DNA from 4 places in the Lentzea sp. NPDC051208 genome. Region 1 is predicted to be linked to each of the others. Evidence: riboswitches for the same ligand, from Rfam matches in the RefSeq annotation. Region 1 holds a riboswitch; each other region holds the start of a gene.

Region 1 (7,644 bases):
TGCCGAGAGGCGGCGTCCCAGTGGCGAAAGAGATCGCACAACACCTCAACGCCGAACTGGACGTGGTCGTGGCGCGCAAGATCGGTGCCCCCGGCCACCCCGAGTACGGCGTAGGCGCCGTCACCGCGGACAGCGAACCCATCTACGACCCGAGGGTGCTCAGAGCCCTGAACCTCACCGAAGAGCAACTGGGCCGCACCTGCGACGTAGAACGAGCCGAAGCGAAACGGCGCACGGCCCTCTACCGCGGCGACAAGCCACTCACCATAAGAAACCGCGACGTGATCCTCGTGGACGACGGCCTGGCCACCGGCGTCACCGCCAGAGCAGCGCTCCACTGGATCGCCCAGCGCGAACCGCGGAGCGTCACCCTGGCCGTCCCGGTGGCCGCGAGAGAATCCCTCGGCACCTTCAGGACGAGAGTGATCGCCGTCCTCACGCCGAAGCGCTTCCAGGCCGTGAGCCGCTGGTACGAGAGCTTCGATCAGACCACGGACGAAGAGGTGCTCAACGCGCTCTCGAAGTGCGACACGACCGGGAACGGCAAGTAGAAGCGGTGCAGCAAGGCTGACCACCGCTCGTACGAAGGTCCCTGCCGGAAGCCCACGGTGTGCGATTCGACCGTGTCCCAGCGCACGAGCAGCAGGTAGCGCGACGGCGTCTCCAGGCAGCGCAGCAGTTCCAGGCCGCGGAAGCCCGGCGAGGCGGAGATCAGCTCCCGCGCCTCGCCGAACGCCCACTCGAACTCCTCGGCACTACCCGGCAGCACGTCCAGCAGGGCGTGCTCGGTGATCACAGCCGGCAGAACCTGATGTCCGAGGCCAGCACGGCCTTGGCGCCGATCGCGGCCAGCTCGTCCATCACCTTGTTCGCCTCCTTGCGCGACACCATCGCCCGCACGGCCGCCCAGTCCGGGTTGGCCAGCGGCGCGACGGTCGGTGACTCCAGGCCCGGGGTCAGCGCGATCGCGGCGTCGAGGAGCGAACGCGGGCAGTCATAGTCGAGCATCAGGTACTGCTGCGCGAACACGACGCCCTGCAGACGGGCCGTCAGCTGCTTCTTGGCGGCCGTGAGCTCCGAGCCGTTGCGGTGGATGAGGACCGCCTCGGACTCGCAGATCGGCTCGCCGAACGCCACCAGGTCGTGCTGGCGCAGGGTGCGGCCGGAGCCCACCACGTCGGCGATCAGGTCGGCCACGCCCAGCTGGATCGAGATCTCCACGGCGCCGTCGAGGCGGATCACCTTGGCGGTGATGCCGCGGGCCTTGAGGTCGCGGCCCACGAGCTTCGGGTACGCCGTGGCGAGGCGCTTGCCCTCGAGGTCGGAGACCTTCCAGTCCGTGCCGCGAGGCCCGGCGTAGCGGAAGGTCGACGAGCCGAAGCCCAGCGCGAGCAGCTCCTCGACGGACGAGCCGTTGTCGTCGGCGCCCGAGTCGGCGGCCAGGTCACGGCCGGTGATGCCGAGGTCCAGGTCGCCGGACGCCACGTAGATCGCGATGTCCTTGGGACGCAGGAAGAAGAACTCGACCTCGTTGTTGTTGTCGAGCACGGTCAGATCGCGCGGCTCGTGCCGCTGCCGGTACCCGGCCTCGGTGAGCATGGCGGAGGCGCGTTCAGCGAGCGCGCCCTTGTTCGGGACTGCAACGCGCAGCATGTGAAAGTCTTCCGTCAGAGGTACTTGTAGACGTCTTCGAGGGTGAGGCCACGGCCGAGCATGAGCACCTGGAGGCGGTAGAGCAGCTGCGAGATCTCTTCGGAGAGCTTCTCGTCGGACTCGTACTCGGCGGCGATCCAGACCTCGCCCGCCTCCTCCAGGACCTTCTTCCCCTGCGCATGGACCCCGGCCTCGAGCGCGGCGACGGTGCCGGATCCCTCCGGCTTGGTGGCGGCTCGTTCGGTCAGCTCAGCGAACAGGGAATCGAAGGTCTTCACGGCTCCACATCCTCCCATCCCGGCCACCCCCGTCCACACCGCGGTCGCATCTGTCCCAGGCCGTGGACGTGATCTGTCCTGCATGGACACCCAGTAGCGTGAACTTCGTGTCTGAGTTCGCCGAGGTCCTCGAAGCGCTGCGCCGGGTGCGCGGAATCAACCCCTTCTTCGCCCTCGACGTGGGCCGTCCCGACGATTCCTGGCTGCCGGGAACGGCACTGCTGGAGGGCCCGGCGCTCAAAACCACGATCGACGCCATCGCGAACCGGTACAAAGCGGAGGAACCACGCGTGGCGGCCAGCCTGTTCTTCCTCAGCTACACGGCACGGCTGCTCAGTCCGCTCACGGCCGCGAACATCCCGATCGACGTGCGCCCGGAGAACCTGTGGTGGCAGCACCACCCGGCGAACGGCCTGAGCGTCCGCATCGACCAGCCGCGACTGGGCCCGCAGGCCGCGGAAGCGCTCGAACCAGTGGTGGAAGCGATTCAGCGGGTCACCCCGGTGGCGCGCGGACTGCTGTGGGGCAACGCCATGTCGAACATCGCGGGCGCGCTCAAAATGGTTGTTCGCGCACGGATGCTCACCGCCGAGGAAGCGGAAGAACGAGGCGAACGGCTCATGAGCGCGCCCCCGTTCGAACAGGCGGGAGAATTCATCACTTTTCCCGGCGAAGTCACTTTCCGGCGCAGGAGCTGTTGTCTCTACTATCGCGTCGCCGCAGGTGGGAAGTGTGGTGACTGTCCACTCGTGAAGTGAGGAACGCAACAACTCTTATGGCCGGTTGTGCTTACCAGGCCGATCAACTTACGGTGCACGCGCCGCAGTGACGGGAAGCCGGTGAGAATCCGGCGCGGTCCTCGCCACTGTGACCGGGAAGCGATCCCCGCCGAGCACGTCACTGGTCCCCGCCGGGACTGGGAAGACGCGGGGGCAGCGTTGATCCGGGAGTCAGGAGACCGGCTGCGGCGCCGCAAGGAGAGTTGACCTTCCACGAGGTATGGAGGAGCCCGTCATGACGAGCCCCGCAGCAAGCCTGTCCGCCGTCCGCGTGCCCAAATGGGCCTTCGCCGTGTCACTGCTCGGCCTGATCGTCACCTACCTGGTCCTGCAGGAGAACGGCCTCGCGCTCGGCGCGGGTTCCGAGATGCTGCACGAGTTCTTCCACGACGGGCGCCACGCGCTCGGCGTTCCGTGCCACTGATCCGATCCCCGGATCAGGCACATGACGACGTACAGGTCTCTGGCACTGCGCGGAGTCGCGGCCGGCGGTATCGCCGGTGTCGCGTCCGCGCTGGTGCAGCTCCTGGTGACCGAGATCCCGATTCGTGCCGCGCTCGCGGTCGAGGAGGCACGGGCACCCGCCGGTGAGGAAGCCGGCCACTCGCACGGTGGCGGGGACGAACTGGTCAGCCGTGGCGCCCAGGTCGTGGGCGGCATGCTCGGCGTGGTGATCGTCGGCATCGCGGTGGGCCTGGTGTTCGCCACGGCCTACGCGCTGTCGAAGCGCTGGTTCACCGGCAGCACGCCGTTCAGCCGCAGCTTCGCGTTCGGTGCCGCGGTGTTCGGTGCCGTGGCGCTGCTGCCGTGGCTCAAGTACCCCGCCAACCCGCCCGCCGTGGGCGACCCGACGACGGTGAACTACCGGACCGCGCTCTACCTCGGTGTGGTGGTGGCCGGTCTGGTGATCGTGTGGGCCGCGAGCTGGCTCGCCGAGCGGCTGCGCGCGCAGTCGCAGCCGGTGCGGACGACGGCCGTGCTCCTCGCGGTGGCCGCGGCCACCGCGGTGGTGCTGCTGGCGTTCCCCGCGCCGCCGGACACGATCCCCGCGGACATGCCGGTGAACGTCCTGTGGCAGTTCCGCCTCAGCTCGCTCGCCCAGCTCGCCACGCTCTACGTCGGCATCGGCGTGGTGTTCGGCCTGCTCATCGACCCGGCCACCCGCAGGGCCAAGACCGCCGAGAAGGCCGCAGTCGCGTAATGGTGGGGGTGGCCTCGCGGCCACCCCCACCACCTACTGAAGGGCCTTCAGCACGTCGGCGTCCACGCCCACGAGCGAGTCGCGGAAGATCCGCCGCTCCCCCGCCTCGACCTCGACGTCGCAGGGCACGACCAGCACGGTGCACCCGGCGGCGACGGCCGCGGCCACCCCGGTGGGCGAGTCCTCGATCGCGACGCAACGCGCCGGGTCCACGCCCAGCAGCCTGGCCGCCTTGAGGTACGGCTCGGGCAGCGGCTTGTTGAGCCCGTCCACCTCGTCACCGCACACGGTCACGTCGAACAGGTCCCGCCCGATCGTGTCCAGCGCGACCTCGGTCAGCGAGCGCTCGGTCGACGTCACCAGCGCCATCGGCACACCCGACGCGCGCACGGCCCGCAGGGCTTCCTGGGCGCCCGGACGCCACGGCAGCCCGGCGCGGAACACCTCCTCGGTGCGGCGCGAGATCCACGCGGCGCCGTCGGCCATGTCCGCCTCGGTGGGCTCGATGCCGACGTCGGCGAACAGCAGGCGCATCGTGGTGGCCACGTTGCTGCCGACCATGCGTTCGCGGGTCTCCAGCGACAGGACACCGCCGAGCTTCTCCGCGTACTCGTAGAGCGGGATGTCCCACAGCTTCTCGGAGTCCAGCAGCGTCCCGTCCATGTCCCACAGGACAGCATGCAGGTCAGACATTGAAGTACTTCGCCTCCGGATGGTGCGCCACGAAGGCGTCGGTGGACTGTTCCGGGTGTAGCTGGAGTTCCTCGGACAGCGAGACCCCGATGCGCGACGGCTCCAGGAGCTCGACGACGCGCCGGCGGTCTTCCATGTCGGGGCAGGCGCCGTAGCCGAACGAGTAACGCGCACCCCGGTAGCCGAGTTTGAAGTACTCCTCGACGTCGGCCGGGTCCTCGGCGGCGACAGTGCCGCCCGTCGGCCACACGAGTTCCTCGCGGACCCGCTTGTGCCAGTACTCGGCCAGCGCCTCGGTGAGCTGGACCCCCAGTCCGTGGACTTCCAGGTACTCACGATACGCGTTCTTGGCGAACAGTTCGTTCGCGTAGTCGGCGATCGGCTGCCCCATCGTCACGAGGTGGAACGCGATCACGTCGACCTCGCCCGACTCCCGCGCACGCCAGAAGTCGGACAGGCAAAGGCGTCGATCCCTTTTCTGGCGCGGAAAGGTGAACCGGAAGCGCTCGGCGGCGTCCGCCGACGGCTCCTCCAGGATCACCAGGTCCTCGCCGTCGGAGACGCACGGGAAGTAGCCGTAGACGACGGCGGCGTGGGCAAGAACACCTTCCGTGGCAAGGCGTTCCATCCAGTACCGCAGGCGTGGGCGGCCCTCGGTCTCGACCAGCTCCTCGTAGGTCGGGCCGCCGCCGCGCGCGCCCTTCAGGCCCCACTGGCCCATGAAGGTCGCACGCTCGTCCAGCAACGCCGAGTACTCCGCGACCGGGATGCCCTTCACGACCCGGCTGCCCCAGAACGGCGGAGCCGGGATCGGGTTGTCGGCGGCCACGTCGGAGCGGCCGGTCACGACTTCTTCTTCCCCCGCAGCCGCTTTGCGGGCCGCCGCGATGCGCAGCGACCGTTCGCGGCGGGACTTGCGCTCCAGCACCTTCGCCTGGCTCTCGGAATCCACCATCGGGGTCTCGCCGCGCTTGGCCGCCATGATCGCGTCCATCAGCCGCAGGCCCTCGAAGGCGTCCCGGGCGTAGCGGACTTCGCCGAGGTACATCTCCGTCAGGTCGTTCTCGACGTACGCCCGCGTCAGGGCAGCGCCGCCCAGCAGCACCGGCCACCGCGCGGCGACACCCCGGGAGTTCATCTCCTCGAGGTTCTCCTTCATGATCACGGTCGACTTGACCAGCAGGCCGGACATGCCGATCGCGTCCGCGCGGTGCTCCTCCGCGGCCTCCAGGATCGTGTTGATCGGTTGCTTGATGCCGATGTTCACGACCTCGTAGCCGTTGTTGGACAGGATGATGTCGACGAGGTTCTTGCCGATGTCGTGGACGTCGCCCTTCACGGTGGCGAGCACGATCCGGCCCTTGCCGCCGTCGTCGGACCGTTCCATGTGCGGTTCGAGGTGGGCGACGGCGGTCTTCATGACCTCGGCGGACTGCAGCACGAACGGCAGCTGCATCTGGCCGGAGCCGAACAGCTCGCCCACGGTCTTCATGCCGGCGAGCAACGTGTCGTTGATGATCTGCAGCGCGGGCCGCTCGTCCAGCGCGGCGTCCAGGTCGGCCTCCAGGCCGTTGCGCTCGCCGTCGACGATCCGGCGCTGCAGGCGTTCGAACAACGGCAGCGCGGCCAGTTCCTCGGCCCGCGTGGCGGAGTTCGACTTCGTGGTGACGCCCTCGAACAGCTCCATCAGCTTCTGCAGCGGGTCGTACCCCTCGCGGCGGCGGTCGTAGACCAGGTCCAGCGCCACCGCGCGGTGCTCGTCGGGGATGCGCGCCATCGGCACGATCTTGGAGGCGTGCACGATCGCGGTGTCGAGGCCCGCCTGCACGCATTCGTGCAGGAACACGGAGTTCAGCACCTGGCGCGCGGCCGGGTTGAGTCCGAAGGAGACGTTCGACAGGCCCAGAGTCGTTTGCACGTCCGGATAACGGCGCTTGAGCTCGCGGATCGCCTCGATCGTCTCGACGGCGTCGCGGCGCACCTCCTCCTGGCCGGTGGAGATCGGGAACGTCAGGCAGTCGACGATGATGTCGTTGACCCGCATGCCCCAGTTCGTCGTCAGGTCCTCGATCAGCCGGGTGGCGACGCGGACCTTCCACTCGGCCGTGCGGGCCTGGCCCTCCTCGTCGATGCACAGCGCCACGACCGCCGCGCCGTGCTCGGAGACGAGCCGCATGATCTTCTGGAAGCGGGAGTCGGGGCCGTCGCCGTCCTCGTAGTTGACCGAGTTGACGGCGCTGCGGCCGCCGAGGCACTCCAGACCGGCCTGCAGCACCGCCGGTTCGGTGGAGTCGAGCACGATCGGCAACGTCGACGCGGTGGCCAGCCGCGAGGCCAGCGCGCGCATGTCCGCCTCGCCGTCGCGGCCCACGTAGTCGACGCAGAGGTCGATCAGGTGGGCACCCTCGCGCGTCTGGTCGCGCGCGATCTCGATGCAGTCCTCCCACTTCTCCGCGAGCATCGCCTCGCGGAACGCCTTGGAGCCGTTGGCGTTCGTGCGCTCACCGATCATCAGCACCGAAGCGTCCTGTTTGAACGGGACGGCCTGGTACAGAGAGGACACACCGGGCTCCGGCCGGGGCCGGCGCGACGACGGGCCGAGGTCGCGCACCGCGTCGGCCACCTGGCGCAGGTGCTCGGACGTCGTGCCGCAGCAGCCGCCGACGAGCCGCGCGCCGAACTCGCGGACGAAGCCCGCCAGCGCCTGGGCCAGTTCCTCCGGCGACAACGGGTAGACCGCGCCGTGCGGGCCCAGTTCGGGCAGGCCGGCGTTCGGCATCACCGACAACGGGACGCGCGCGTGCTTCGAGAGCGTCCGCAGGTGCTCGCTCATCTCGGCGGGGCCGGTGGCGCAGTTCAGCCCGATCAGGTCGATGCCCAGCGGCTCCAGCGCGGTCAGCGCGGCACCGATCTCCGAGCCGAGCAGCATCGTGCCGGTCGTCTCGACGGTCACCTGGGCGATGACGGGGACGAACCGGCCCTCGGCCGTCATCGCGCGCTTGGCGCCGACGATGGACGCCTTGGTCTGCAGCAGGTCCTG
Region 2 (7,644 bases), on a different contig from region 1:
TGCTGGGGGAGCTTCGCCAGCACGACGCGATCCTGCTCGGCGCGGTGGGCGACCCGTCGGTGCCGAGCGGAATTCTGGAGCGGGGCCTGCTTCTGAGGCTGCGCTTCGAACTCGACCACCACGTGAACCTCCGCCCGGCTCGTCTCTACCCCGGTGTCCGCAGCCCGCTCGCGGACCCGCCGGAGATCGACATGGTGGTGGTGCGCGAGGGCACCGAGGGCCCGTACGCGGGCAACGGCGGCCTGCTCCGCAAGGACACGCCGCACGAGATCGCCACCGAGGTCTCGCTGAACACCTCGTTCGGCGTCGAGCGCGTGGTCAGGGACGCTTTCGCGCGTGCCTCGAACCGGCAGCGCCGGCACCTGACCTTGGTGCACAAGACGAACGTCCTCACGCACGCCGGCTCGTTGTGGTCGCGCGTCGTGGAGGAGGTCTCGTTGCAGCACCCGGACGTCACCGTGGCCTACCAGCACGTGGACGCGGCGACCATTCACATGGTCACCGACCCGGGCCGTTACGACGTGATCGTCACCGACAACCTGTTCGGCGACATCCTGACCGACCTCGCCGCCGCCGTCACGGGTGGCATCGGCCTGGCCGCGTCGGGAAACATGGACGTGACCCGTCGCAACCCGTCGATGTTCGAGCCGGTGCACGGTTCGGCACCGGACATCGCGGGCCAGGGCATCGCCGACCCGACGGCCGCCGTGCTGTCGGTCGCGCTGCTGCTCGACCACCTCGGCGAGCACGAGTCGGCACGCCGGATCGAGGCCTCCGTGGCGTTCGATCTGGCCACGCGTGATCACCAGTCGCCGGGTCAGACCTACGCGATCGGTGACAGGCTCGCGGCTCTCGTGTCGTCGAACGTGCGCACGGGCTGAGTTCTGCCAGACGTTTTGAAGCCCCGGCCGGGATGTTCCGGCCGGGGCTTCGGCGTTTCCGTGCGCTGGTCAGAGCTGGCCGTTGGCCTCACGCCACGCGCGTTCCTTCTGGATCCACTCGTTGTCCTGCGGGAACTCGTCGATGGACGGCACCCGGCGGATCTCGGTCTTGAACCCGGCGCCCGTCATCGGCATGCGCTTGGCCCACTCGACAGCCTCTTCCTTCGAGGAGACGTTGAGCAGGTAGAAGCCGTTGAACAGCTCCTTGGTCTCGCCGTACGGGCCGTCCGTGACGACCGGCGGTTCGGCGGAGTAGTCGACGACGACGCCCTCGGACGCCTCGGAGAGGCCTTCCGCGGCCAGCAGGACACCGGCGCGGATCAGTTCCTCGTTGAACGCGCCGACCGTCTCCAGCATCTTGTCGAAGTCGAAGTCGCCCATGTTCGCGTAGGCCTCGTCGGTGGCACGCATGATCAGCATGTACTTCACGGTGTGTCTCCCTGCTCGTGTTCCGCGTTCTGACATCCCGAGGTCGAACGGGCCCCGCACTGGATCGACATCACACCCGAAGAATTTCCGAACTTTCTGTTTTCGCAGGTAGGGTCGGCTCAGTCGTGCGTGGGGGAAGACCGGTCGAAGTCCGGCGCTGACCCGCAACGGTAGGCCTCCTCGTGAGGACGAGCCCGAACACCCGCACACGGCCGGCCTGTGTCTCCGATTCCGCCGTGGACTGCGGGAAGGACCAAGTGATCTCCAAGATCAGCGTGCTCGTCGGCGTGCTCGCCGTCAGCCTCGTCGCTGGTGTCGCGCTCGGCCCCGTCTCCGTTCCGTTCGGCCTCACGCTCGAACTGCTGTGGGCGGCGCTGACCGGCGGCACGATCCCCGCCGACCTCGCCGGGCAGTACCACATCGTCTGGAACATCCGGCTTCCCCGCGTCCTGCTGGCCGCGGTCGTGGGCGCGGGTCTGAGCACGGTCGGCGTGGCGATCCAGGCGATGGTCCGCAACGCGCTCGCCGACCCGTACGTGCTCGGCATCTCGTCGGGCGCGAGCGTGGGCGCGACGGCCGTGGCGACGCTCGGCGTCCTGTCCGGTCTCGGCGTCTACGCGCTGTCGGTGGGGGCGTTCCTGACCGGTCTCGGCGCCACCGCACTGGTCTACATCACCGCACGCACGAGCCGAGGGCTCACACCGTTGCGGCTGGTGCTGACCGGAACGGCGCTGGCGTACGGGTTCTCCGCCGTGGCGATGCTGCTGGTGTTCCAGGCACCGCGCGGTGAGGCGGCGCGGGCCGCGATGTTCTGGTTGCTCGGCAGCCTCGGCGGCGCGAACTGGCAGTCGCTGCCCGTCGCCGCCGTGGTGACCGCGGCCGGCATCGTCTACCTGTCGACCAAGGCGCGCCAGCTCAACGCGATGGCGATGGGCGATGAGACCGCGACCACGCTCGGCGTGGCGGTGAACCGGTTCCGCACGCACCTGTTCATCGTCACCGCGGCCATGACCGGCGTGCTGGTGGCGGTCAGCGGGGCCGTCGGGTTCGTAGGGCTGATGCTGCCGCACCTGACGCGCATGGTCGTGGGCGCCGATCACCGCAAGGTGCTCGCTCTCGCACCGTTGGCCGGAGCCTCGTTCCTGGTCTGGGTCGACGTGGCCGCGCGGATGCTCGCGGCGCCCGAGGAACTGCCGCTCGGCGTCATCACGGCCGCACTCGGTGTGCCGTGCTTCATCTTTTTAATGCGCCGCAGGTCCTACGTCTTCGGAGGCCGCTGATGCGGGTCGAGCTCACCGGCGTCACCGTCCGGGACATCGTCTCCGGCATCACGCTGCACGCCTCCGGCGAGGTCGTCGGCATCGTCGGCCCCAACGGCAGCGGCAAGTCCACGACGTTGCGCTGCGTGTACCGGTCGTTGAAGCCGGACGCGGGCACCGTCCTGCTCGACGGAGAGAACGTCCACAAGCGACACGGCGTCGCCCGTGACCTCGCCGCGCTCACGCAGGAGTCGCAGGTCGAGTTCGACTTCACGGTCGCCGAGGTCGTGGAGATGGGCCGCCTGCCGCACGACCGCGATCCCGCCCGCGACGCACGGGTCGTGTCCGAAGCGCTGGCAACGGTGAACGTCTCGCATCTCGCCTCACGGAGCTTCCTCAGCCTCTCCGGCGGCGAACGCCAGCGCGTGCTCATCGCCCGCGCGCTCGCCCAGGAACCGCGCGTCCTCGTGCTGGACGAGCCGACGAACCACCTCGACATCCGCCACCAGCTCGACGTTCTGGGTCTCGCACGCGGGCTGGGCGTCACCGTGCTCGCGGTCCTGCACGACCTGAACCTCGCCGCGTCCTACTGCGACCGCCTGTACGTCCTCGACGAGGGCCGGGTGGTCGCGTCCGGCACACCGGCCGAAGTGCTGGTGCCCGAACTGATCGCCAAGGTCTTCCACGTCACCGCACACGTGGTCGCCCACCCCACAACGGGAGTTCCACAGCTCCTGTTCGACCAGGAGGTCACCCCTTGAGAACCGTCGTCTGCGCCGTGCTGCTGCTGGTCTCCGGCTGCGGTGCCACGGTCGCCCAGGACACCTCCGCGTCCGACCCGGTGACGATCACGAACTGCGGGCAGCAGGTCACGTTCGACAAGGTCCCGTCCAGAGTCGTCACGAACGACACCGGCATCACCGAGCTGATGTTCGCGCTGGGGCTGAAGGACCGCATGGCGGGCTACGTCGTGTCCGGCACCGACACCGTCGACGTCCGCACCTCCCCTTGGAAGGCCGACTTCGAGAGCGTGAAGCACCTGTCCGACAAGGTCTCCAAGGAGGTCGTGCAGGGCGCGAACGCGGACCTGGTCTTCGCCGGCTGGAACTACGGGTTCAGCGAGAGCACCGGCTTCACCCCGGACGCGTTGAAGGCGCTGGGGATCGGGACCTACCAGCTCACCGAGGCCTGCCGCAACGGCGTCGGGCAGCAGCGGGGGATCATGCCCGCGTTGGACGCGCTGTACACGGACCTGCGCAACCTCGGGAAGATCTTCCGCGTCGAGGCCGAGGCCGAGGAGCTCGTGAAGACCTACCAGGAGCAGATCGCTGGTGCCGAGCGGTTGATGGCCGGGAAGCCGAGGCCGAAGGTGTTCCTCTACGACAGCGGGCAGGACCAGCCGTTCACGTCCGGCAGAAACGCGGCGCCGCAGGACATCATCTCGAAGGCCGGTGGCGACAACATCTTCGGCGATCTGAACGACAGCTGGACCACGGTCAACTGGGAGACCGTGGTGCAGCGTGATCCCGAGGTCGTGCTCATCGTGGACTACGCGGACGGACAGGCGAACACTCCGGAGCAGAAGCAGGCCTTCCTGGAGGGGTACGCGCCTTTGTCCCACTCGCCCGCGGTCAAGGGGAAGCGGTTCTTCTCTTTGCCGTACGCGGCGTTGGTCGAGTCGCCGCGCAACGCGGCTTCGATCGAGGCGTTCGCGAAGTTCCTGGCCGGAGTCTGAGTCGCTGGGCGGGTGGTCGCGTTCCAGAGGGGCCGGCCACCTGCCGTGCGGGCCACCGCCTCACCGAGGTGGCGTCACAGGCGTGAACCCGTGACCAGATAGTGGGAGATTTCCTCCCGCCGCTTGGTACGCCGTGCCGAGCTGTGGCAGCATCCGGGACATGGCTCAGCACACCGCCATCATTATCGACGAGCGCGTCGGGTAGTTGCCGCCCCTGGCACCCGACGCGCAGACCTCTCGCATCCCGCGGGGGGTCTTTTTGTTTGCCCGGAAGAGGAGATGACCCCGATGGCCGGCCCGACCGACGCATTCCACGTCTACGACACGACGCTGCGCGATGGCGCACAACGTGAGGGCATTTCGTACTCCGTCACGGACAAGCTCGCGGTCGCGCGGCTGCTGGACGGGCTCGGCGTCGGGTTCATCGAGGGCGGCTGGCCCGGCGCCATGCCCAAGGACACGGAGTTCTTCGCCCGGGCGGCGGCCGGTGATCTGGAGTTGAAGCACGCCAAGCTGGTCGCGTTCGGGGCGACGCGCAAGGCCGGGGTCAAGGTGGAGGAAGACCCGCAGGTCAAGGCACTCCTCGACTCGCAGGCGCCGGTGGTGACGCTGGTGGCCAAGTCGGACCTCCGGCACATCGAACGGGCGCTGCGCACGGACTCCGGAGAGAACCTGAAGATGGTGCGCGACACCGTCCGGTTCCTGAAGGACCACGGAAGGCGCGTTTTTCTCGACGCCGAGCACTTCTTCGACGGGTACGCCTTCTCGCCGGACACGAGTCTGCGCGTGCTGGAGTCCGCTGTGGAGGGTGGTGCGGACGTCGTCGTGCTGTGCGACACGAACGGCGGGCAGTTGCCGCTGGGGCTCGCGGAGACGGTCGCGGAGGTCGTCGAGAAGACCGGTTTCCGAGTGGGAATCCACTGCCAGGACGACACGTCCTGCGCGGTGGCGAACACCCTCGCGGCCGTTCAGGCGGGCGCGACGCACGTTCAGTGCACCGCCAATGGTTATGGCGAGCGAGCAGGAAACGCGGACCTGTTCGCCGTCGTGGGAAACCTCGTGACCAAGCTCGGCATGGAGGTGCTCCCGATCGGGGCACTGGCCGAGCTCACCCGTGTCTCCCATGCGTTGGCCGAGATCGCGAACATCGCACCCGACACCCACCAGGCCTATGTCGGGTCGTCAGCATTCGCTCACAAGGCGGGTCTGCACGCGAGCGCGATCAAGGTGGATCCGGAGCTGTACAACCACATCGATCCGGACACCGTCGGCAACGACATGCGGGTGCTGGTCACCGAGATGGCCGGTCGGGCGAGCATCGAACTCAAGGGACGTGAGTTCGGGCTCGACCTGGCCGGCCGGGGGACCGAGGTCGGCAGCGCGTTGAAACGCGTCAAGGAACTGGAGGCGAAGGGCTGGTCGTTCGAGGCCGCCGACGCCTCGATGGAGCTCCTGCTGCGCGCCGAGCTGTCCGAACTGGACACTCCTCCGTTCACGCTGGAGTCCTACCGGGTCGTGCTCGACCACCGGTCGGACGGCGAGATCGTGTCCGAGGCCACGGTCAAGGTGCACGTGGCGGGGGAGCGGGTCATCGCCACCGCCGAGGGCATCGGGCCCGTGCACGCCCTGGACGCGGCGCTGCGCAAGGCGTTGTTGCCGCACCTGTCCTGGTTGGACGCAGTGGAACTGGCCGACTACAAGGTGCGCATCCTCACCGAGCACCCCGGCACGGACGCCGTGACGCGCGTGCTGGTGGAGTCCACGGACGGCGAGCGCGAGTGGACGACGGTCGGAGTGCACGGGAACATCGTGGAGGCGAGTTGGCTGGCGCTCTGCGACGCGCTGGTGCACAAATCCATGCGAAGTGGCTGACCTCGTAAACTGGCTCCGTGCGCATCGCCCGAATTGCTCATCCCGCAGGCGTGGCCTTCGTCGCCGTCCAAGGCGACGAGGCCGCGGAAATCGCCGAACACCCCTTCGGCACGCCCACGTTCACCGGCCGGAAGTGGCCGCTGGCGGACGTGAGGCTGCTCGCCCCCATCCTGCCCACCAAGATCATTGGTGTGGGCCGGAACTACGCCGACCACGCGAAGGAGCTCGGCAACGAGGTTCCCGCGGAGCCGTTGCTGTTCTTCAAGCCCAACACCTCGGTGGTCGGCCCGAACGTCGAGATCAAGTTGCCGGCCGTGTCCGAGCGCGTCGACTTCGAGGGCGAGCTGGCCGTCATCATCGGCCAGCCGTGCCGCGACGTGCCGAAGGCCAAGGCCGCCGGTGTGATCATGGGCTACACGATCGCCAACGACGTCACGGCTCGCGACCTGCAGAAGAAGGACGTGCAGTTCACGCGTGCCAAGGGTTTTGACACGTTCTGCCCGTTGGGTCCGTTCATCGAGACCGACTTCGACCCCTCCGACGTCCGCGTCGTCACCGAGGTCGACGGGGAAGTCAAACAAGACGGACGTACTTCCTTGATGGTGCACGACATCCCGTCACTCGTGGAGTACGTCTCCGGCATCATGACGCTGCTGCCGGGCGACCTCATCCTCACCGGCACTCCGGCCGGTGTCGGGCCGATCAGGGCCGGACAGACGGTCTCCGTGACTGTGGACGGCCTCGGCACGCTCACCAATCCGGTCGCAAATAGGTAGCCGTACGGAGCAATCCGGCGTCCGGCAGGTTACGCATCGCGGTACCCGCGAGTAACTTCCCGGTGTCATGACGGACCAGGCGTCCACCCGAGTGTTGCTGGTCGACGGATCGCAGCTCATCACCGAAGGGCTGCGGCTCTCGCTGCACCGCACGCACTGCTTCCGCGTTGTGGGCATCGCCCACACCGTGGCCGAGGCTGCGCGCAGCCTGCGCGGCACACTGGTGGACCTGGTCGTCACGGACTTCGACGTACCGGGCGCCGGACCGCTGCGCACCGCGCGGGACACCGCGCAGTACCGGCCGGGCGCCCGCGTCGTCGTTCTGTCCGATGCGGACAGTCCGAGCTGGGCCCGCGCGGCGCTCGACGCCGGCGCGGTGGCCTACCTGCTGAAGACCTCGCCCGTGGCCGAGCTGTTGCCGCTGATCGCGGCCGCGGTGCGGGGTGCTCCCGCCACGATCGACGCGCGGGTGGGATCGCTCGCGCGCCTACCGGCGCGGATGCCGCCTCCCGCGTCGCTCGGCCGGCTGTCGGCGCGGGAGTTCGACGTGCTGGCCGAGATGGCGAAGGGCATGGACAACGCCCGCATCGCCCAGCGGCTCTTCATCAGCAACGACACCGTGAAGACCCACG
Region 3 (7,644 bases), on a different contig from region 1:
CATGACCTCTTCCGGGGTGTCCCCGGTGCGCTTGACGAGGCCGCGCGTGATGGAGATCGCCAGGTAGAGCAGGTAGCCGGCGCCGATCCAGCGCAGTGCCGCGAGCACCATCGGGTACTGCGCGAGCACCACTCCGAGGCCCGAGATGACCAGGGCGACCTGGACCGCCGCGGCCGTGTGGATGCCGCCCAGCGCGAGCAGGCCCGCGCGGGTGCCGGACCGCAGTGACGTGCGCAGGAGCAGGAACGCGTCCACGCCGGGGGTCACGATGACGACCGCGCACGCGATGAGAAAGGCCGGAACCTGGCCGAAGTCGAACAACACCGTACATACCCCCGTGATCTACGCCACTGGCCGCAAAATCTCCGGCCCAACGGGACACTAACACGAGAATCTCCGGTTTTGACGCCGTCCTAGCGCGATCGCTACCGTTGGTGACCGATCGTCCACCTGGTGCAACGAGGAGTGGTCCGTGAGGGGTAAGCGTTTTGCCGTGCTGGTGGCGGTGATCGCCCTGGTCAGCGGTGCGACGTCAGCCGATGCGATCGTCGGGGGGACACCCGCGCGGGTGTCCGACACCCCGTGGGTTGTGGCGATCACCACCACGGACGGTCAGCTGATCTGCGGCGGCGCGCTCGTCGCCCCGGACAAGGTCGTGACCGCCGCGCACTGCGTGGTGCCGAAGGGCGTGCTGGGCAAGAACCAGCGTCCCGCCGAGCAGTTGCGCGTGGTCGCCGGCCGCACGGACCTCCGGAGCAAGGTCGAAGGCGTTGAGGCGGCGGTCGCGAGCGTGTGGCGGCACCCCGAGTACGTCGAGGTCACCAAGGGCGACGACGTGGCGGTCCTGACGCTCGCCCAGGCCCTGCCGTACCGGACGATCGCGCTCGGCGAGGTCGGTGACGAGGGCGTGGTGCTCGGCTGGGGCCGCACCGCCGAGGACGCCCCGCCCGCCATGTCGCTGCGCAAGGTGACGGTGCCGATCCTGTCCGACTCCGAGTGCCTGCAGAAGGAACCGGACTACCGGCAGGGCGCGATGCTGTGCGCCGGGCGCGGTGGCCGGGACGCCTGCACCGGCGACTCGGGCGGCCCTCTCGTGGTGCGCGGCAGGCTCGCGGGCGTCGTGTCGTTCGGCCGCGGCTGCGCCCGGCCCGATGAACCCGGTGTCTACACCCGGCTCGCGAACTACCGGCAGACGCTGGGCTTCTGATATCCACGACCAGGTGCGAACCACACAGTTTCCCGCCACCCTGCGCCGGCAGTGGGGGCTCGACCTGAGCCCGGCCCAGCTCTACGCGATCCTGCGACTGCGCCAGGACGTCTTCGTCGTGGAGCAGAACTGCGTCTACGCCGACGTCGACGGCCGTGATCTCGAACAGGGCACACGGCACTTCTGGCTGGAGACGGAGGGAACGCTCGAACCGCTCGCCTACCTGCGGCTGCTCGAAGAACCCGACGGCACGTTCCGCGTCGGACGCGTCGCCACGGCGCGCATGGCCCGCGGCCGCGGTTACAGCCGCCGGCTCATGCAGGCCGCGCTCGTGGACATCGGCACCACGCCGTCAGTGCTCGACGCGCAGACGTACGTCGCCGACTTCTACGCGTCGTTCGGGTTCGTCGCCGAGGGCAGCGAGTTCATCGAGGACGGGATTCCACACCTGCGGATGCGGCGCTCTCCCTGATCACGCGCACCGCGCGCTCGATGTCGGCCTCGGTCAGATCGGCGCGCGCGGTGAGCCGCAGCCTGCTGATCTGGTCCGGCACCGACGGCGGCCGGAAGCAGCCGACGACGACACCGCTCGTGCGGCAGGTCTCGGCCCACTGGAACGCCTGCTCCGGCGAGGGCGCCCGCACGCTCACGACGGCCGCGGTCGGCGTGCTGACCTGGAAACCGGCCTCCTTCAGGCGGTTGCTCAGGTCGTGCGCCACGGTCAGCGCCCGCTCGGGGCGGTCCGGCTCCTCGCGCAGGATCTTGATCGCCGTCAGGGCAGCCGCCACGCTGCTCGGCGCGAGGCCGGTGTCGAAGATGAACGGCCGCGCGGTGTCGATCAGGTGCTTGATCACCCGGCTCGGGCCGAGGACGGCACCGCCCTGCGCGCCCAGCGACTTGCTCAGCGTCAGCGTGGTGATCACGTCCGGCGCCTTGATGATGCCCGCCTCGGCGACCGCACCCCGGCCACCCGGCCCGACGACGCCGAGGCCGTGCGCGTCGTCGACGACCAGCGCGGCACCCGTCGCCCGGCACACCTCGTGCAGTTCGTTCAGCGGGGCGATGTCGCCGTCGACGCTGAACACCGAGTCCGTGACGACGATCGCGCGCCGCTTGCCGCGGGTCTCCAGCGCGTGCCGGACCTTGCCGACGTCGCAGTGGTCCGCGACCACCACGTCGGCCTTGGACAGGCGCGTGCCGTCGATCAGCGAGGCGTGGATGTGCTGGTCGGCGACGATCGCCGTGCCGGGACCCGTCAGCGCCGTGACCGCGGCGAGGTTCGCCATGTACCCGCTGCTGAACACCAGCGCCGACTGCGAGCCGCAGAAGTTCGCGAGCTCGAACTCCAGCTCGGCGTGCAGCTCCGTCGAGCCCGTGACCAGGCGCGATCCCGTCGAGCCGGAGCCCCACTTCAGCGTGGCGGCGGCCGCGGCACCCGCGACGCGCTTGTCCTTGGCGAGGCCCAGGTAGTCGTTGCTCGCGAGGTCGAGGTCCGTCGAGTCCGAGGTGCGCGGCCGCAGTCGCCGGCTCAGACCGGCCTTGGCCCGCGCTTCGGAGCGGGTGTCGATCCAGTCGAGCGTCGACTCACCACCGCTGGAACTCGCCTCAGTTGTGCTCACGGTCACCGACCGAGTCTCCCATCCGCCCGCTAGCGTGCCGCTCGTGGACCTGTTCACCTTCACGCGCGCCGAACTCACCTCGCCGGTGCAGTTCATCGGCGGACGCTGGGTGGTGTCGGCCTACGACGACGTGCGCGCCGTGCTGGCCGATCCGGTCACCTTCCTGCCCGACAACGCGCTGACCGCCGTCACCCCGGTGGCTCCGGCCGCCCTGCGCGCCCTGGTGAGGGCCCGCTTCTCGTTGCCGCCGACGCTCGCGAACAACGGGTCCTCGTCGCACGCCGGCCTGCGGCGGCTCGTGGCCTCGTTCTTCGCGCCGGCTCGTGTCGCCGCTGCGGAGCCTCGCATCCGCTCCCTGGTTTCGGAACGCCTGGGTGGCACGGATCTCGTGCGGTCGCTCGCGTGGGACCTGCCCGCGATCGTGCTGATGGACCTGCTCGGACTGCCGAACGTCGACATCCCGACGCTGAAGCGCTGGAGCACCGGTTCGCTGGAGTTCTTCTGGGGCGACATCACCCGCGAACGGCAGCTGGAACTGGTCGACGACGTCGGCGACTTCCACCAGTGGCTGATCAAGCGCTACCACGCGCGCGACGGCGAGCTGTTCTGCGCGCTGGCCGATGCCGGGGTGTCCGCCGAGGACTCCGCCGGCCTCTGCTACTTCCTGCTGATCGCGGGTCAGGAGACGACGACCCAGTTGTTGTCCACGGCGTTGCGCCGCGCGTTGCAGGACCGCTCGCTGTGGGCGCGACTGCCCGAACCCGGCGTGGCCGAGTCGTTCGTCGAGGACGTGCTGCGCACCGACACGCCCGTGGTGACGTGGCGGCGGCTGACCGCGCGTGAGGTGGTGCTGTCGGGTGTGCGCGTGCCTGCCGGTGCGGAACTCGTGTTGTTGTTGAGCGGCAGGGAAACCGACCCTCGGCATCTCGCGTTCGGCTACGGCCGCCACTTCTGCCTCGGGGCGGGGTTGGCCCGGCTGGAGGCCGCCGTGACGTTGCGGACCGTCGCCGAGCACGAGCCGTCGCTGCACCTGGTGGGTCCGGAGCCGGAGTGGCTGAACCTGCTGTCGTTCCGCGCGCCGAAGTCGGTCACGGTCGCGCGATGAGCTTGCCCGTCGTGGTGCGGGCTTCGAGTGCGCGGTGGGCCTCGGCGATCTCGTCGAACCGGTAGACGTCGCCGAGCACCTCTTCGGGCGTGGTGCCGAGGGGAAGGCCCAGCGAGGCGTCGTTGCCGCTGGTCGTAGCCGTGGAGCGGACGACGGTGCGCAGCTGCGAGGACGACTTCCGGATCACCGTCGAGCGGCTCGCGAAGCTGGTCGGCTCGACCTTCAGGGCGCACACCGTGCTGGCCGTGCTGCGCGGTGAGCACATCGAGTTCCTGCTGGCCCAGGGCATGACGGACGGCGAGATCCGGGCAGGCGTCATTTCACTCGCCGACACGCTCGCGGCTGAGGTTTGATGCCCGGGTGATGAACCGTCAGCTCTCCGGAACCCGCAAGAAGACGCTCCTGGAGAGGCTCGGCCCGGTACCGGACGTCGACCCCGACCGCTACGGCGACGGCGGCCCGGTGGGCGCGCTGGAGACGCGGGTCGCGGAGCTCCTGGGCACCGAGGCCGCGTTGTTCGTGCCGACCGGGACCATGGCGCAGCAGATCGCCCTCAAGTGCTGGGCGGACCGCACGCACAACCCGATCGTCGCGATGCATCCGCGGGCCCACCAGCTCGACCACGAGAACGACGCGCTCACCGTGCTGTCCGGCCTGGGCCCGATCAAGGTGCCGAACTCGCAGGTCGCGACCTGCCCGGAGCCGTACGGCACGCTGCTGCTGGAGGTGCCGGACCGCGAGGCCGGGTTCGTCCTGCCGTCCTGGGACGAGCTGACCTCGCTCGTCGACGCCGCCCGTGAGCGGGACGCGGTCGTGCACCTCGACGGCGCGCGGCTGTGGGAGAGCACCTTGGGCCTGGGCAAGCCGCTGCCGGAGATCGCGGACCTGTTCGACTCGGTCTACGTGTCGTTCTACAAGTCCCTCGAAGGCATCTCCGGCGCGGCGCTCGCCGGCACCCAGGACTTCGTCGACCAGGCACGGGTGTGGCGGCACCGGTACGGCGGCATGCTGTTCCAGCAGTGGCCGGCGGCGCTGTCCGCGTTGCACGGCCTGGACACCGTGCTGCCGAGGCTCGGCGCGTACGTCGAGCACGCCAAGGTCGTGGCCGCGGCCATGGATCTGCCCGAGCCGCACACCCACCAGTTCGCGCTGCACCTGCCCGGCGACCCGCGGCGGCTGACCGAGGTGAGCGGCGAGTTCCTCGGCGGCTTCTGGCGGGACGGGACGCTCGCGAAGACGGAGATCACCGTCGCCGAGCCCGCGCTGGAGTGGACGGCGGACGAGGTGCGACAGGCCTGGGGAGAGTTCCTGAGCTTGATCTAGGGCGACGTCGCTCACCTGGCTGTTGGACCTGGGGGTGCGAAATGCGACGATGCCGGGGCTGTGAGGGGAGTGCGAGGAAGCCGGTGCGAATCCGGCGCCGTCCCGCGACTGTGACCGGTAGAGAGAGAACCGGGAGTCAGGAACTCGTTCCCCTCTTGATCACCGACCGCGGGCGTGGACACCCGAGGAAGGACTTCGCCGAGCATGTTCCCGTTTTCGGCTGTCGTCGGACATGACGACCTCCGCCTGGCCCTGCTGCTGAACGCCGTGCACCCCGGCATCGGCGGCGTACTCGTCCGAGGCGAGAAGGGGACCGCGAAGTCGACCATCGTGCGTGCCCTCGCCGCACTGCTGCCCGACCTCGACGCGTCCCGGGGCTGCCGCTTCGGCTGCGCGCCCGGCACCACCGACTGCCCCGACGCGCCGCACGAGGGCGTCGAACGGCGGCCGGCCCGGCTCGTGGAACTGCCCGTCGGCGCCACCGAGGACCGGCTGGTCGGGTCGCTCGACCTGGAGAAGGCGCTGACCGAGGGCGTGCGGGCGTTCCAGCCCGGCCTGCTGGCCGCGGCACACCGGGGCGTCCTCTACGTCGACGAGGTCAACCTGCTGCACGACCACCTGGTCGACCTGCTGCTGGACGCCGCCGCGATGGGCCGCGCGCACGTCGAGCGCGAGGGCGTCTCGGTCTCGCACCCGTCCCAGTTCCTGCTGGTCGGCACCATGAACCCCGAAGAGGGTGAGCTGCGGCCACAGCTGCTCGACCGGTTCGGGCTGACCGTGGCGGTGAAGGCCGCCCGGGACGTCGCCGTGCGCACCGAGGTCATCCGGCGGCGGCTCGCCTACGAGGCCGACCCCGTCGCGTTCGCGGCGAAGTGGGCCGGGCAGGACGCCGAGCTCAAGCAGCAGATCACCGACGCGCGCGACAACCTGAAGCGGGTGTCCCTCCCGGACAGCGAGCTGCGCCGGATCGCCGCCGTCTGCGCCGCCTTCGAGGTCGACGGCATGCGCGCGGACCTCGTCGTGGCCCGTGCCGCCACCGCCCACGCGGCGTGGCGGGGCGTGACCGAGGTCGAGGAGACGGACGTCGAGACCGCGGTCCGGCTCGCGTTGCCGCACCGGCGCCGCCGCGACCCGTTCGACGAGCCCGGCATCGAGGAGCAGCAGCTCGAAGACGCGATGCGCCAGGCGGCCGAGCACGCGGAGGAGCCGCCGGAGGGCCCGGACGACGACGGCCCCGGCGGCGGTGAGCTGCCCGAGCCGCAGGAAGGCCCCAAGGGCAACGGGAACGCGCCTCAGGACCGTCCGGCACCGGAGCCCGCGCCCGCGTTCAAGGCGCGGCTGCTGGAGGTCCCCGGAGTCGGCGAAGGCGCGCCCGGCAAGCGTTCCCGCGCCCGTGCCCGCACCGGCCGGATCGTCCGCTCGTCCAAAGTGGACGGCAGTGGCCTGCACCTGGTCGACACGCTCACGAACGCGGCACCCCACCAGGCGGCGCGGGGCCGCAGCGGTCCCGGACTGCTGCTCACCGCCGCCGACCTGCGCAAGGCGGTCCGGGAGGGCAAGGAGTCGAACCTCGTCCTGTTCGTCGTCGACGCCTCGGGCTCGATGGCGGCGCAGAAGCGGATGTCGGCCGTCAGCGGCGCGGTGATCTCGCTGCTGCGCGACGCCTACCAGCGCCGGGACAAGGTCGGCGTGGTGACGTTCCGCGGCAACCAGGCCGAGCTCGCGCTGCCCCCGACGACCTCGGTGGACGCGGCTGCCACCAGGCTCAAGAAGATGCGCACCGGAGGCCGGACTCCGCTCGCGGACGGCCTGCTCAAGGCCCACCGCGTCCTGGAGATCGAACGGATGCGCGATCCTCAGAAGCGCCCGCTCGTGGTGCTGCTGACGGACGGCCGCGCGACGTCGTCCGGCCTGGGGGGCGACCCCACCAAGGACGCGTTGAAGGCCGCCGGACTGCTCGAGAAGACCGCTGTGGTCGTCGTGGACTGCGAACAGGGCCACGTCCGCCTCGGTCTCGCCCAGAAGATCGCCGACGCGCTTCAAGGCACTTGCGTGAAGCTCGACCAGCTCAGCGCCGACCACCTCGCCGGCGTCGTCCGGGCCGCATAAGGAGAACCCAGTGCCTCAAGGACAACCCACCGAGGTGCCGAAGGACGGCCTGACCACGCGCCAGCGCCGGAACAGGCCGTTGCTGATGCTGCACACCGGTGAGATGAAGGGGAAGTCGACGTCGGCCTTCGGCATGGCGTTGCGCGGCTGGAACCAGGGCTGGGACATCGGCGTGTTCCAGTTCGTGAAGTCCGCCAAGTGGAAGGTGGGCGAGGAGTCCGCGTTCAAGGCGCTCGGCCGGCTGCACGACGAGACCGGCGAGGGCGGCGCCGTCGAGTGGC
Region 4 (7,644 bases), on a different contig from region 1:
GGGGTGCCGGTCGCCGGCCAGCAGGTCGTCTTCCGCACGGTGAAGGGCAACCCGCTCTGCACCGCGACGACCAACGCGTACGGCAAGGCCACCTGTGACGCGCAAGTGTCACTGCTGGTCGGTCTCTCCACGCTGCTGCAAGGCTTCACGGCCTCGTACGCGGGGAACAACGAGCACGGCGGTGCCTCTTCGCACGGGCACATCGCTCTGCTCTAGTGGTGTGACAGTGGTGGTGGAACTTCGCTAAGCCGCCATCGGCACGTCGAACCGGAGCGCGTCCACGTAGTCCGCACAGGACTGCCTGGACGCGACTCCGTGGACGACCTGCCAGCCGGCGGGCACCTGCAGCACCGCGGGCCAGATCGAGTACTGGCCCGTCGGGCTGACCAGCACCAGGAACATGGTGTGAGCCTGTGCGAACGGGGAAGTCATGCCCCCAGAGTGACCTGCGACACCTATGGTCCGGCTATCTCCCCGCTCAAGCTCACCCGACCGCGCAGTTCCCGATCTTGGCCCGCGTGTGATTACGTGGTGTCCGTGACTGTGGAACAGGTGGTCCTCCTGGCCGAGGACGGTTCGGCCATCGGCGTCGAGGACAAGGCAGTGGTGCACCACGCGGACACCCCGCTGCACCTCGCGTTCTCCAGCTACGTCTTCGACTCGGCGGGCAACACCGTGCTCACCCGCCGCGCGCTGCACAAGAAGACCTTCCCCGGCCTGTGGACGAACACCTGCTGCGGCCACCCCCTCCCGGAGGAGGACATGGCCCAGGCCGTGCTCCGGCGCCTGCGGGACGAGCTCGGCATGAAGGTCTCCGAGCCCGAACTGCTGCTGCCGGCCTTCCGCTACCGCGCGGAGATGGACGGCGTCGTCGAGAACGAGATGTGCCCGGTGTTCCGCGTGCTCTCCGACGACGAGCCGGTCCCCAACCCCGACGAGGTCGACTCGACCGAGCGGGTTCCGTGGAGCGAGTTCGCCGCGAGCGTGCTGGACGGCACGCGCGAGATCTCCCCGTGGTCGCGTCTGCAGGTCGCCGCGCTGGTGGAACTGGGACCCGATCCGCTGGCGTGGCCGGTGGCGGACCGGGCCGGGCTCCCGAAGGCCGTGCGGCTCAGCTCACCACTCCAGTGATCCGCCGTTCTGGTACTCGATGACCCTGGTCTCGAAGAAGTTCTTCTCCTTCTTCAGGTCCATCATCTCCGACATCCACGGGAACGGGTTCTCCACCGGCTCCCACACCGGCTCCAGGCCGAGCTGTGCGCACCGGCGGTTCGTGATGAACCGCATGTACTGCTCGCACAGCTCGGCGTTGAGGCCCAGGATGCCGTTCGGCATGGTGTCGCGGCCGTAGGCGATCTCCAGCTCGCACCCCTCCGCGAGCATGGTCCGCACCTCCTTCTGGAACGTGTCGTTCCACAGGTGCGGGTTCTCGATCTTGATCTGGTTGATCGCGTCGATGCCGAAGTTCAGGTGGATCGACTCGTCGCGCAGGATGTACTGGTACTGCTCGGCGATGCCGACCATCTTGTTGCGGCGGCCGAGCGACAGGATCTGCGCGAAGCCGGTGTAGAACCACATGCCCTCGAAGACCACGTAGAACGCGACGAGGTCCTTGAGGAACGCCTGGTCCGTCTCGGGCGTGCCGGTCCTGAACTCCGGGTCCTCCAGGTGCTGCGTGAACTGCAGCGCCCACGCGGCCTTGTCCGTGATGGACGGGATCTCGCGGTACATGTTGAACAGCTCGCCGTCGTCGAGGCCGAGCGACTCGCAGATGTACTGGAACGTGTGGGTGTGCACGGCCTCCTCGAAGGCCTGCCGCAGCAGGTACTGGCGGCACTCCGGGTTCGTGAGGTGGCGGTATACCGCGAGCACGATGTTGTTGGCCACCAACGACTCGCTGGTCGCGAAGAAGCCGAGGTTGCGCTTGATCATCAGTCGTTCGTCGTCGGTGAGGCCGTTCTTCGACTTCCACAGGCCGATGTCGGCCTGCATGGAGACCTCGGTCGGCATCCACGCGTTGTTGCAGCCGGCCAGGTACTTCTCCCACGCCCAGTGGTACTTCAGCGGCAGCAGCTGGTTGACGTCGGCGCGACAGTTGATCATCGCCTTGTCGTCGACGGAGACGCGCGCGGCGCCCGCCTCGATCAGGTTCTCGGTCACTGGCAGGCCTCGCAGTCGGGGTCGGTGATGGAGCAGTTCGGGTCCACGGCGACGGGGGAGACGGCGTTGAGCTTGCCGTCGGTGCCCTGCAACGTGGACTTCTCCACGTGCGTCGCGCTCTGCGTGCGCAGGTAGTACGTGGTCTTGAGGCCGCGCAACCACGCCAGCTGGTAGAGCTCGTCGAGCTTGCGGCCGCTCGGCTGGGAGAGGTACAGGTTCAGCGACTGCGCCTGGTCGATCCACTTCTGGCGCCTGCTGCCGGCCTCGACCAGCCACGAGCTGTCGACCTCGAACGCCGTGGCGTACAGGGCCTTCAGGTACGGCGGCACCCGGTCGATCGCGCCGAGGCTGCCGTCGTGCAGCTTGAGGTCCGAGACCATCCGCTCGTCCCACAGCCCCCGCTGCTTGAGCGCCCGCACCAGGTCGGGGTTGACCACGGTGAAGTCGCCGGACATGTTCGACTTCACGTACAGGTTGCGGTACAGCGGCTCGATCGACTGGTTCACGCCGGTGATGTTCGCGATGGTCGCGGTCGGCGCGATCGCCATGACGTTCGAGTTCCGCATGCCCTTGCGCACCATGGCCCTGACCGGCTCCCAGTCCATCGTGGACTCGCGGTTCTGCTCCAGCTCACCCTCGGCGCGCGTGGCGGCCAGGATCTCGACCGAGTCGATCGGCAGGATCCCCTTGCTCCACAACGATCCCTCGAACGACGCGTAGGCGCCACGTTCCTGGGCCAGCCCGGCGCTCGCGGAGATCGCGTAGTAGCTGATCTCCTCCATGCTGCGGTCGGCGAACTCCACGGCCTCCTGCGACGCCATCGGCGTGCCGAGCGTGAACAGCGCGTCCTGGAAACCCATCAGCCCCAGGCCGACCGGCCGGTGCTTCAGGTTGGAGTTCCTGGCTTCCGGGATCGTGTAGTAGTTCACGTCGATCACGTTGTCGAGCATGCGCACCGCCGTGCGCACGGTCTTTTCGAGCCGAGAGTGGTCGATGCCGTTCTCTGTCACGTGCCGGGCGAGGTTCACCGACCCGAGGTTGCAGACCGCGACCTCGTCTGCCGCGGTGTTCAGGGTGATCTCGGTGCACAGATTGGACGAGTGCACGACACCGCTGTGCTGCTGCGGCGAACGCAGGTTGCACGGGTCCTTGAACGTGATCCACGGGTGACCGGTCTCGAACAGCATGGTCAGCATGCGCCGCCACAGGTCGACGGCCTGCACACGGCGGAAGACCTTGATCTCGCCGTTGTCGGCCATCTCCTCGTACGCGCGGTACTTCTCGGCGAACTCGCTGCCGAACGCGTCGTGCAGGTCCGGCACCTCGTCGGGGGAGAACAGCGTCCACCGCCCGTTCGCGCGCACGCGGCGGATGAACTCGTCCGGCACCCAGTTCGCGGTGTTCATGTCGTGCGTGCGGCGGCGCTCGTCGCCGGTGTTCTTGCGCAGGTCGAGGAACTCCTCGACGTCGATGTGCCAGGTCTCCAGGTAGGCGCAGACAGCGCCCTTGCGGCGCCCGCCCTGATTCACCGCGACCGCGGTGTCGTTGGCCACCTTGAGGAACGGCACGACACCTTGGGACTTGCCGTTGGTGCCCTTGATGTGCGCGCCGATGCCGCGCACCGGGGTCCAGTCGTTGCCGAGACCGCCGGCGAACTTGGACAGCAGCGCGTTGTTGCTGATGCCGTGGAAGATGGCGGCGAGGTCGTCGTCCACAGTGGTGAGGAAGCACGACGAGAGCTGCGGGCGCGTGGTGCCCGAGTTGAACAGGGTCGGCGTCGAGCACATGAAGTCGAAGCTCGACAGCAGCTCGTAGAACTCGATCGCGCGGGCGTTCCTGTCGTCCTCTTCGAGGGCGAGGCCCATCGAGACGCGCATGAAGAACGCCTGCGGCAGCTCGTAGCGGCGGTCGTCGTGGTGCAGGAAGTAGCGGTCGTAGAGCGTCTGCATGCCCAGGAACTGGAAGTTCAGGTCGCGGGAGGCGTCGAGTGCGGCGCCGAGCCTGGCCAGGTCGAAGTCGGCCAGGCGCGGGTCGAGCTGGCCGAGCTCGATGCCGTGGCGCACGAAGTCCGCGAAGTACGACGGGTAGCGCTCGGTCATCTCGGCGTGGGACAAGGGGATTCCGCAGGCATCGGCGCGGAGCTTGTCCAGCAGCAGCCGGGCGCTGACGTAGGAGTAGTCCGGGTCGTGCTCGACCATCGTGCGGGCGGCCATGATCGGCGCGAGCGCGAGCTCTGCGTCGGTGATGCCGTCGTAGAGGGTGCGCTTGGTCTCGGCCAGAACCGCCTCGGCGGACGCGTTGGGCAGGCCGGCGCAAGCTTCGTTGATGACCACTGAAAGGCGGTCGGGCACGCTCTCTCCTCCGAGATCGGCCCGGGGGAACGCGTGCGCGCGCCAGCGGTCGACACCACTGGTGCACACAGTCGCCCTCCCTCGGGGCACCGTGTCGTGCGCGCAGGCTTGCGCGCACACCAATGGCAGGTCTTCGGACTCGTGGGCGTACCTCTGGCGCCTACCGGCCGTCGCTTCCCAGGTCTCGCGACCCAGTGCTTCGTTGACGGCTTTCGTTCCCACTCACCGCTGCGGGGCAGTCCCGGATTCCCACCGGGTTCCCTCTTGCCTCACCGGCCCGGTTGAGTCGGGTCGGTGAACCACTGGCGCGGCAGATACTACATGTGGGGGTGGTGTCTGGATCACCACCCAACATGCGCGTGTCGTGGGCTAGGGTCGGGAACGTGGGTGATCTGCGGCCTCGGGTCGTCATCGGTGCTCTGGTCAGCGCGGGCCTCGCTTCGGCGTCCCTTTTCGCCGGCGCGTCGGCGCCCGTGACGAGCGGTGTCCTGGCCGTCGCGGCGGTGCTGGTGATGATCACGACCCGGCGATCAGGGTCGCCCCGAGAGTGATCATCACGGCGGCGATCAGGCCGTCCAGCACCCGCCACGCGCGGGGCTTCGCGAACAACGGGCTGAGCAGCCGCGCGCCGAACCCGAGCGCGACGAACCAGGTGATGCTCGCCGTCACGGCGCCGACCCCGAAGAGCCACCGTCCGGCCGCGATCGAGCCGAGCAGCAGCAGCGTGTCGAGGTAGACGTGCGGGTTGAGCCACGTCAGCGCGAGCGCCGTCAGCACGGGCCGGCTGTTCGTCTCGGTTCCCGCGTTCAGCGCCGAAGGCCTGAACGCCCTGCATGCCGCCAGAAACCCGTACCCCAGCAGGAAGATCCCGCCCACGACCGCCGCGACCGTGATCGCCTGCGGGAACTTCTTCACGATCACGCCGAACCCGGCGACGCCCACCGCGACCAGAATCGCGTCCGAGAGGGCGCACACGGCGACGACCTTCGCCACCGCGTGCCGCCGAAGTCCTTGGCGCAGCACGAAAGCGTTCTGCGCGCCGATCGCGACGATCAGGGTCATCATGGTGCCGAAGCCGAGCAGCAGGTCAGTCACAGGTTCCACGGTATTCACGCCGTCTTGATGAGACCAGCTAAAGATTGTTAAGTACCATTAGCAGCTGTGATGGATCTCGACCTGGTGCGCACGCTGCTCGCGGTCGTCGACGCGGGCACGTTCGACGCGGCCGCCGCAGCGCTGCACGTCACGCCTTCCGCTGTCTCGCAACGCATCAAGGCCCTGGAGCAACGAACGGGCCGCGTGCTGCTGGTGCGGGCGCGCCCGGTGCGGCTGACGCCGTCGGGCGAGGTGATCGTCCGCTACGGTCGGCAACTGCTCGCCCTCGACCAGGACCTCGACGCGGCGCTCGGGGAGGACGCGGTCGTGCGGGTGCCGATCGCGGTGAACGCCGACTCGCTCGCCACGTGGTTCCTGCCCGCCCTGCAACGGGTGCCGCCCGACCTGCGGATCTCGTTCGACCTGCACCGCGAGGACCAGGACCACACGACGGCGTTGCTGCGGCAGGGGCTGGTGATGGCGGCGGTGACGTCCTCACGTGAGCCGGTGGCGGGTTGCTCGGTGACCAAGCTGGGCGAGATCCGTTATGCGGCGATGGCCACCCAGTCCTTTGTGGAGCGCCACGAGGACGGCCCGCCGAAGTCGTGGCTGCCGGACGCGCCGGTCGTCGTGTTCGACCGCAACGACGACCTGCAGGACCGTTTCGTGCGCACGCTCACCCGCGGCCGTGGCGCCTCTGACCACCGCCACTACGTGCCGTCGTCCGAGGTGTACGTGGGGGCGATCGTGGCCGGCCTCGGCTGGGGAATGGTGCCGCCGCAACAACTCCAGGACGGCCTCGTCGACCTCGTGCCGGGCCGCACCATCTCCGTGCCGCTGTACTGGCAGCAGTGGAAGCTCGACTCGCCGGCGCTGACGGCGGTGGCGGAGGCGGTCGCGGCCGAGGCGGGCGTCGCGCTGAACTAGGCGCTGGTGGGCCGCGCTGAAAGCTCGCCGCTGAGGCCGGTCCGTCCGTTGCAGGCCACCTCCGGCCACGCCGCCACGAACCGCACGCGGGGAACCCCGCGCGAACTCCCGGCGCGGACACTAGCCTCGGCACCATGACCGGCGAGCCGATGAACCTCAACGGGAAGACCGCAGTCATCTACGGCGGTGCGGGCAGCGTGGGCGGCGCGATCGCCGCCGCGTTCACCGAAGCGGGCGCCAGTGTGCACCTGGCCGGCCGCACGGAGGCGACGCTCAAGGCCAGGGCCGCCGAGCTCGGCGCCGAGTACGCCGTGGTCGACGCGCTCGACGAGCAGGCGGTGGACCGGCACGCCGCCGCGTTCGAGCGGATCGACATCTCCGTCAACGTCACCACCGACAACGACGTCCAGGGCACGCCGATGGTCGAGATGAGCGTCGAGGACTACCTCAGCCCCGTCGTGTCGGCGGTCCGGTCGAAGTTCCTCACGTCGAGGGCGGCGGCCCGGCACATGATCAGGCAGCGCTCCGGCGTCATCCTGTTCTTCGGCGGCACCGGTGAGCCGTCGGCGCACCGCAAGTGGCGGCTCGGCGGTCTGCTCGCGGCGTTCGACGCGGTGGAGTCGATGCGGCGTCAGCTCGCGGCCGAGCTCGGCCCGAACGGCGTGCGGGTGGTGACCCTGCAGACCGGCGGCATCCCCGAGTCGGTTCCGCTGGAACATCGGGCGCCGATCGAGGAGGACATCGTCGGCGACACGCTGCTCGGGCGGGCGGCGACGCTCGACGACGTCGGGCGGGCTGCTGTGTTCGCGGCCTCGGACTGGGGGCGCACGATCACGGGCGCGCAGGTCAACATCACGTGCGGCAGCGTCTTCGGCTGATCCTGTCGGGATCCTGGGTACAACCTGTCGGGTTCCTGAACTCAGGAACCCGGCGCGTTCACCCGGACGTTGTCCGTCATGTGCTCATACCTCGCCTGGCCGCCATCGGCGGTGCGCTCGCCGTCGTCGCGACGATCACCATGGTCGGTCTGCTGGACCTGACCGTCGGCTCCCTGCGCCGCACGATCAGCGAGTACGCGCTGGGCGACTACCGCCCGGTCTTCGACGTCGCC

The links. A riboswitch is a leader RNA that binds a small molecule or an ion and turns the genes downstream of it on or off. The one in region 1 is predicted to bind cobalamin.
Region 2: it holds a riboswitch for cobalamin, as region 1 does, so the genes downstream of both, AB0M48_RS33605 (iron ABC transporter permease) here and AB0M48_RS33915 (CbtB-domain containing protein) in region 1, are expected to answer to the same signal.
Region 3: it holds a riboswitch for cobalamin, as region 1 does, so the genes downstream of both, AB0M48_RS08925 (putative cobaltochelatase) here and AB0M48_RS33915 (CbtB-domain containing protein) in region 1, are expected to answer to the same signal.
Region 4: it holds a riboswitch for cobalamin, as region 1 does, so the genes downstream of both, AB0M48_RS41900 (ribonucleoside-diphosphate reductase subunit alpha) here and AB0M48_RS33915 (CbtB-domain containing protein) in region 1, are expected to answer to the same signal.

What each region holds. Positions count from the first base shown of each region.
Region 1 covers NZ_JBFBAW010000017.1:15,303-22,946, forward strand. The annotation lists gene AB0M48_RS33890 (phosphoribosyltransferase family protein) at 1-551, shown strand, start outside; gene AB0M48_RS33895 (antibiotic biosynthesis monooxygenase) at 485-796, opposite strand; gene hisG (ATP phosphoribosyltransferase) at 793-1,653, opposite strand; gene AB0M48_RS33905 (phosphoribosyl-ATP diphosphatase) at 1,668-1,931, opposite strand; gene AB0M48_RS33910 ((2Fe-2S)-binding protein) at 2,039-2,689, shown strand; cobalamin riboswitch at 2,724-2,913, shown strand; gene AB0M48_RS33915 (CbtB-domain containing protein) at 2,946-3,134, shown strand; gene AB0M48_RS33920 (CbtA family protein) at 3,156-3,911, shown strand; gene AB0M48_RS33925 (HAD family phosphatase) at 3,945-4,604, opposite strand; gene metH (methionine synthase) at 4,597-7,644, opposite strand, start outside.
Region 2 covers NZ_JBFBAW010000016.1:151,646-159,289, reverse strand. The annotation lists gene AB0M48_RS33615 (3-isopropylmalate dehydrogenase) at 1-881, shown strand, start outside; gene AB0M48_RS33610 (YciI family protein) at 951-1,370, opposite strand; cobalamin riboswitch at 1,452-1,595, shown strand; gene AB0M48_RS33605 (iron ABC transporter permease) at 1,628-2,650, shown strand; gene AB0M48_RS33600 (ABC transporter ATP-binding protein) at 2,650-3,390, shown strand; gene AB0M48_RS33595 (ABC transporter substrate-binding protein) at 3,387-4,364, shown strand; gene cimA (citramalate synthase) at 4,653-6,236, shown strand; gene AB0M48_RS33585 (fumarylacetoacetate hydrolase family protein) at 6,254-7,012, shown strand; gene AB0M48_RS33580 (response regulator transcription factor) at 7,080-7,644, shown strand, end outside.
Region 3 covers NZ_JBFBAW010000003.1:319,465-327,108, reverse strand. The annotation lists gene AB0M48_RS08965 (LysE family translocator) at 1-324, opposite strand, end outside; gene AB0M48_RS08960 (serine protease) at 473-1,207, shown strand; gene AB0M48_RS08955 (GNAT family N-acetyltransferase) at 1,221-1,679, shown strand; gene AB0M48_RS08950 (8-amino-7-oxononanoate synthase) at 1,633-2,826, opposite strand; gene AB0M48_RS08945 (hypothetical protein) at 2,870-3,931, shown strand; gene AB0M48_RS08940 (hypothetical protein) at 3,915-4,118, opposite strand; gene AB0M48_RS08935 (hypothetical protein) at 4,087-4,284, shown strand; gene AB0M48_RS08930 (beta-eliminating lyase-related protein) at 4,295-5,254, shown strand; cobalamin riboswitch at 5,270-5,421, shown strand; gene AB0M48_RS08925 (putative cobaltochelatase) at 5,459-7,363, shown strand; gene cobO (cob(I)yrinic acid a,c-diamide adenosyltransferase) at 7,374-7,644, shown strand, end outside.
Region 4 covers NZ_JBFBAW010000029.1:62,281-69,924, forward strand. The annotation lists gene AB0M48_RS41880 (YncE family protein) at 1-216, shown strand, start outside; gene AB0M48_RS41885 (MbtH family protein) at 244-432, opposite strand; gene idi (isopentenyl-diphosphate Delta-isomerase) at 544-1,131, shown strand; gene AB0M48_RS41895 (ribonucleotide-diphosphate reductase subunit beta) at 1,117-2,103, opposite strand; gene AB0M48_RS41900 (ribonucleoside-diphosphate reductase subunit alpha) at 2,157-4,511, opposite strand; cobalamin riboswitch at 4,618-4,830, opposite strand; gene AB0M48_RS41905 (LysE family transporter) at 5,028-5,576, opposite strand; gene AB0M48_RS41910 (LysR family transcriptional regulator ArgP) at 5,676-6,533, shown strand; gene AB0M48_RS41915 (SDR family oxidoreductase) at 6,683-7,411, shown strand; gene AB0M48_RS41920 (DUF998 domain-containing protein) at 7,492-7,644, shown strand, end outside.